DNA from 3 places in the Enterocloster sp. genome. Region 1 is predicted to be linked to each of the others. Evidence: predicted binding sites of a transcription regulator. Region 1 holds the regulator's gene; each other region holds the start of a gene.
The links. The regulator NrdR, encoded in region 1, represses ribonucleotide reductase genes. The targets are predictions, from matches to a motif close to CACAANATNTTGTG.

Region 1 (2,278 bases):
AACCACACCGCCGTTGATCACATTTTTTAACTTGGTACGTACGAAAGCAGCGCCCTTGCCTGGTTTAACGTGCTGGAACTCAAGGATCTGCACTACCTGTCCTTCGATCTCCAGTGTAATTCCATTTCTAAAATCGCCTGCTGATATCATAAAGATATTCCTCCTTAACGTTCTTTGTACAGGACGCTTTTCTCTCCAGCGCCCGCCAGGGCATGACCTGCCTTTGGCGGTCCCCTGTATATCTAATCTTTTATATTTTATACTATGTGTCCATGTTTTTCAAGTTCTTTTTACGGCTTTTTCTGTAAAAATAAAGCACAGGCCGTTCCAGATACCGTTTGAGCACGATCTGTATCTCCTCTTTAGGGTCAATGGGATTTACAAGAATGCTTTTAAGTCCTGCCCGGTTTGCTCCATATACGTCCGTAAACAGCTGGTCTCCCACAAAGAGAGTTTCCTTCGGCCCTGTCCCCATACAGGCCATGGCATTTTTATACCCTCTCTTTGAGGGCTTTCCTCCCTTATGGATATAAGGACTTTTCACCTGCGACGCAAAAGGCTTTACTCTGGCTTCTTTATTATTAGAAAGAAGACAGGTTTTAAATCCCAGCTTTTTTAAATGTTCAAACAAAGCAATGGCTCTCTCATCGGCAGGTGCGCCATGAGGCACCAGCGTATTGTCAATATCAAAGATCACGCCCTTAATCCCCCTGTCCTTCCAGGTTTCAAAGGGGATATCATATGTGGAGTCCCAAATTTCCTGAGGGTAAAATGGTTCAAACATAATCCTTTTGCCTTTCTCCTATTTTTTGAGAAGTTTTCCCAGCTCCTCCATAAAGGTGCTCACGTCCTTAAACTCTCTGTACACGGAAGCAAAACGCACATATGCAACCTCGTCCACCTGCTTAAGCTTTTCCATAACCAGTTCACCGATCACCGCAGTAGATATCTCTCTCTCCTCCCGATTAAAAATCTGATTCTCAATCTCATCGATCATAACTCCGATCTGCTGGGGAGATACGGGGCGCTTATGGCAGGAGTGGATGATACCGGCTTCAATCTTGGAGCGGTCATATGCCTCTCTGGTATTATCCTTTTTAATCACCATAAGGGGCATGGTTTCCAGTTTTTCATAGGTTGTAAAACGCTTCCCGCAGCGCTCGCACTGGCGGCGTCTGCGGATGGAACTGTTATCGTCTGCGGGACGGGAATCAATTACTTTCGTATCTGCTTCATTACAATAGGGGCATTTCATATGGCTTGCACTTCCCTTCTTTATATAAAATGATGACAATTTATGTCTTTATTTGCATTTATTTTAACCGAAACACTTCTCAAGTGCAAGAACTTTGTAACCAGACCAATGAAAATCATTGGATGGATCGGAATTTTTTTGCTATAATAAAAAAACAAACTATACTGCAGTGAAAGGCGGATCAATATGAATTGTGTATATGTAAGAAATCTGCGTCTGGGAGAAGGCACTCCCAAGGTCTGTATTCCTCTTGTGGGAGCTTCGGATGAAGCTCTTTTTGAGGAGATCAAAGCGCTCTCTTCCTATCCGGCGGATCTGGTGGAATGGCGGACAGACTACATGAATGATATTTTTAATGAAGGGCGGCTGACTGGTCTTCTTCCCCGTCTCAGAGAACATTTGGGAAATACGCCTCTTATTTTCACCTTCCGTACCACAAAAGAAGGCGGACAGCGCCAGGCCTCGACTCAGCAATATAAAACACTGGCTATGGAGGCAATCGCCTCCGGCTGTATCGATCTGATCGATATCGAACTTTTCTCTGATCCGGACAGCATTACAGAGCTTACAGCTCTTGCAAAAGAAAAAGGAGTAAAAACCATTTTTTCCAGTCATGACTTTTACTCCACCCCCTCCTGCGGAGAACTCCTGTCACGGCTGCGCCACATGGAAAAGCTGGGAGCCGATATTGCAAAAATCGCCGTGATGCCCCGGTGTCCGGAAGATGTGCTTACGCTGCTTACAGCTACCGTTACAGCCCGACGCCAGCTCACCTGTCCTGTAGTCACCATGGCCATGGCGGGAACAGGGCTCATCAGCCGTGTCTGGGGGGAAATCTTTGGCTCCTGTCTTACTTTTGGTCTGGCAGGACAGGCATCCGCTCCCGGACAGATCGATGCCAGAGAGCTAAAATGTGTGCTGGATATTCTTCATAATAATCTGTAGCAGACATAGGGTATTTCTATAATAGTAAATATATTTCATTTTCAGTAATTCCCCTTCCCTTTCAGCAAAAAATGTGTT
Region 2 (2,278 bases), on a different contig from region 1:
AGGATGGATTAAAATATATAATGTCACCGCCTCTGCGCACAAAGGAGGACTGTGAAGCACTGTGGAAGGGCATTGCAGAGGGTGAGATCCAAGCAGTGGCTACGGATCACTGTCCGTTTAATTACGGAAAGGAAAAGCAGCTTGGAAAGGATGACTTTACCAAATGCCCCAATGGAGCGCCGGGAGTGGAAGAACGCATGATCCTTCTGTTTTCCGAGGGTGTTATGACGGGAAAGATCAGTCTGGAAAAGCTGGTGGAAATTGCCTGTACACAGCCTTCAAGAATCTACGGCCTGTATCCGAAAAAAGGCTGCCTGCAGCCCGGAGCGGATGGTGACCTGCTGATTTTAGACCCTTCAAAGGAATGGGTGCTGACTCACAGCCATATGCACAGTGCAGTGGACTATACTGCCTATGAAGGAATGAAGATAAGAGGTTCCATTGAACTGGTAATGCAGAGGGGAAATATAATTGTAAAAGATAACCATTTTTTGGGAAAACAGGGAGACGGCCATTTTATTTTCAGAAAACCGCTTTCGCTGTGTGAATAAGGAAAAACCGGGCGCTGCCGCCATGAAAGGATGGTCTGGCAGCGCTTTTGGCAATTTATTAGGGAGAAAAACGGCTGTTGTCTGAATTTAATATTTTCCAATATTCCTCTTTCATTTCACATGATTTTGTAGTAGTATAGTACACGGCACTATATCTAGTGGTTTTTCCAGATGAGAAAGGAATAAACCGGGGGTGCTTATTATTATGAGATAAAATGACAGATATAAGCGAGGGATCGGGATGAGTGTTGACGTTAAGACAAATGTGATTAAGAGAAATGGGGAAGAGGTAGACTTTAATTCCCAGAAGATCATAAATGCGGTTCACAAAGCAAACGAAGAGGTAGACCGGCTTCATCAGATGAATGACTATCAGATTATCGCCATTGCAGATAATATTGCAAATAAGGTGAATGAATCCACTCATGCAGTGAATGTAGAGGATATTCAGGATATGGTGGAAACCGGGATCATGGCCATGAGAGGCTATGAGGTGGCACAGAAGTATGTACGCTACCGCTATAAGAGAGAGCTGACCCGTAAGTCCAACACCACAGATAACGGGATCCTGTCCCTGTTAGACAATATCAATGAAGAGGTCAATCAGGAGAACTCCAATAAGAATCCGGTTATCAATTCCACTCAGAGAGATTATATGGCAGGAGAGGTGAGCAAGGATTTATCCCGCCGTGTGCTGCTGCCGGAGGAGATCGTGAGGGCCCATGAGGAGGGCATTATCCATTTCCATGATACGGATTATTTTGCACAGAGGGAGCACAACTGTGACCTTATCAATCTGGAGGATATGCTTCAGAACGGCACGGTTATCAGTGAAACACTGATCGAAAAGCCTCACAGCTTTTTTACGGCCTGCAATGTAACCACACAGATCGTTGCCCAGGTTGCCAGCAACCAGTACGGCGGCCAGTCCTTTACGCTGGCCCATCTGGCTCCCTTTGTGGATATCAGCCGTCAGAAGATCCGTAAAAATGTGATTGAGGAGCGCAAAGAGTGCGGAGAATCCTTAGATGAGGCAATTATCTCAAAGGTAACGGAGCGCAGGCTGAGAGATGAGGTACGCAGCGGAATCCAGACCATTCAGTACCAGCTCATTACCCTGATGACCTGTAATGGACAGGCTCCCTTTGTAACCGTATTTATGTATCTGGATGAGGTGCCTGAGGGACAGACAAGGGATGACCTCGCCATGATCATCGAAGAGGTTCTGGTACAGAGGATGCAGGGTGTGAAAAATGAAAAGGGCGTCTGGATTACGCCTGCATTCCCTAAGCTGATCTATGTGCTGGATGAGGATAACATTTCAGAGGAATCCAAATACTGGGGACTCACAGAGCTGGCTGCAAAATGTACAGCCAAGCGGATGGTTCCGGACTATATTTCTGCAAAGATCATGAAGGAATTAAAACAGGGGGATGTATACCCCTGCATGGGCTGCCGCTCCTTTTTGACGGTTGAGGATTCCCAGAGAAATGCAGATGGAAGCCACAAATACTACGGCCGTTTCAATCAGGGCGTAGTGACCATTAATCTGGTGGATGTAGCCTGTTCCAGCGAGGGCGATATGGATGAATTCTGGAAGATTCTGGATGAACGTCTGGAGCTGTGCCACAGAGCCCTCAGATGCCGTCATGAGCGCCTGCTGGGCACGATTTCCGATGTGGCGCCGATTCTCTGGCAGAACGGCGCTCTGGCCCGCCTGAAAAAGG
Region 3 (2,278 bases), on a different contig from region 1:
TATCAGACCAGTCAAAATCCTTTGTAATGGAATAGGTGGGAATAGGATACTGGAAGCCCCGTCCATTGGCATCTCCCTCAATCATGGTTTCAATAAAGGCCCGGTTTACCATGTCCATCTCTGCCTTACAGTCCTTATATTTAAAATCCATCTCCCGGCCGCCTACAATGGCATTCATCTCTGCCATATCATCGGGAACAGTCCAGTCCAGAGTGATGTTGGAAAAAGGCGCCTGCGTTCCCCAGCGGCTGGGGGTATTTACTCCGTAAATAAAGGATTCAATACACTTTTTTACCTCCCCGTAGGACAGATGGTCTGCTTTTACAAAGGGAGCCAGATAGGTATCAAAGGAGGAAAACGCCTGAGCGCCTGCCCACTCGTTCTGCATGATTCCCAAAAAATTTACCATCTGGTTGCACAGAACGGACAAATGCTTTGCAGGAGCCGAGGTGATCTTTCCCGGAATCCCCCCCAGTCCCTCCATCAGAAGCTGCTTTAAAGACCAGCCGGCACAGTAGCCTGTGAGCATGGAAAGATCATGGATATGGATATCCGCATTTCTGTGGGCATCTGCAATCTCCTGATCATAGATCTCGCTGAGCCAGTAGTTTGCCGTCACCGCGCCGGAATTACTCAGGATCAGGCCGCCTACGGAATAGGTCACTGTGGAATTTTCCTTTACACGCCAGTCCTCCACCTTTACATAGCTGTTTACCACGTCCTTATAGTTCAGCAGAGCGCTGTTCATGCTGCGGATCTTCTCCCGCTGCTTCCTGTAAAGAATATAAGCCTTTGCTACATCCGTGTAGCCGGTCTGCTCCAGCACATGCTCCACGCTGTCCTGGATCTCCTCCACAGAAATGCTTCCATCCTTCATCCTGGGCTGAAAATCAGCCGTCACGCGCAGGGAAAGCAGTTCTAAAATCTCATCATTAAACTCATTCCCCGTTGCCCTAAATGCCTTTTTAATTGCCTCCGTTATCTTTTTCAGACAAAACTCAGCGGTTTCCCCATCCCTCTTTACCACCTGGATCATACCTCAAAACTCCTTTCAACATTCCAAATACAAGCTACTACACTTAAACCGAAATGTATTTTTCATTATAGCAGAGGAACACAAAAAACACAACATCTACGCCATATGTTATATATTAAACAAGATGTTGTGTTTTATTATATTTTCTAATACTGCCACTGATGGTATGTTTAATCCCGGTACAGCCCTTCAAAAAGCTCTGCGGGCACATAGGCCTTTACTGCAATGCCCTGCTCCGTATACTCCTCGGACAAAAGCTGTCCGTAGGCGCGTATGGTCTGAATCTTTCCCGCACCGCTGTAGGGATATACCTTTTCCAGATAAACCCGGCTGCTGCGAATAATGCCCCCAAGAATCTGCTCCAGATTCTTTAACCCGTCTCCTGTCTTAGCGGAAATCCTCACCTGATAGTCTGAGGAAAAATCTCTGGGAAGCAGCTCCGTCTCCTTTCCCTCCAAACGGTCAATCTTATTAAACACCGTCACCACGGTCTTATCCACAATCTCAAGTTCTCTTAAGGTTTCCTTTACCACATGCATCTGCATATCCATCTGGGGATTGGAGCAGTCCACCACATGGAGGATCACATCGCTGTAGCGGGCCTCCTCCAGGGTACTCTTAAAGGCATCGATCAGATGATGGGGCAGCTTACGGATAAATCCTACCGTATCCGTCAAAAGGATCTGCTGTCCATCTGCCATTACAAAGGCCCTTGTAGTGGGATCCAGAGTCGCAAAAAGCTTGTTTTCCGCCAGGATCCCTGCTCCTGTCAGCCGGTTTAACAGAGTGGATTTTCCCGCATTGGTATATCCCACAATGGCTGCTGTCAGGCTGTAATTTTTCTCCCTGTGCTGCCTTGTGACCTCTCTATGGCGCTTTACATCCTCCAGCTCCCGCTTTAACTGGCCAATCCGCTGGTGGATCAGACGGCGGTCTGTCTCCAGCTTTTTCTCTCCCGGTCCCCTGGTTCCGATACCGCCGCCCAGACGTGAAAGAGAATTTCTCATGCCTACCAGACGAATGGCCCGGTAACGCAGCTGCGCCAGTTCCACCTGGATCTTTCCTTCTCTTGTATGAGCCCTGGAGGCAAAAATATCCAGGATCACCATGGTGCGGTCCATGACCTTTGTATCCAGCGCATCTTCCAGATTGCGCAGCTGGGCCGGGGAAAGCTCATCATCACAGATGACACCCGTTGCCCCCGTGTCAGCCAGGAGCTCTCGAACCTCTAAAATCTTCCCT

Region 2: a site for NrdR is predicted at 699-712, ahead of nrdD (anaerobic ribonucleoside-triphosphate reductase). Genes of this name have one in related genera too.
Region 3: a site for NrdR is predicted at 1,155-1,168, ahead of ACZM6M_RS12260 (ribonucleoside triphosphate reductase). Genes of this name have one in related genera too.

Annotation. Positions count from the first base shown of each region.
Region 1 is NZ_DBMACH010000003.1:202,959-205,236, forward strand. It holds gene efp (elongation factor P) at 1-150, opposite strand, end outside; gene ACZM6M_RS04975 (YqeG family HAD IIIA-type phosphatase) at 263-784, opposite strand; gene nrdR (transcriptional regulator NrdR) at 803-1,255, opposite strand; gene aroD (type I 3-dehydroquinate dehydratase) at 1,442-2,200, shown strand.
Region 2 is NZ_DBMACH010000014.1:5,779-8,056, forward strand. It holds gene hydA (dihydropyrimidinase) at 1-551, shown strand, start outside; gene nrdD (anaerobic ribonucleoside-triphosphate reductase) at 793-2,278, shown strand, end outside.
Region 3 is NZ_DBMACH010000011.1:55,608-57,885, forward strand. It holds gene ACZM6M_RS12260 (ribonucleoside triphosphate reductase) at 1-1,036, opposite strand, end outside; gene hflX (GTPase HflX) at 1,207-2,278, opposite strand, start outside.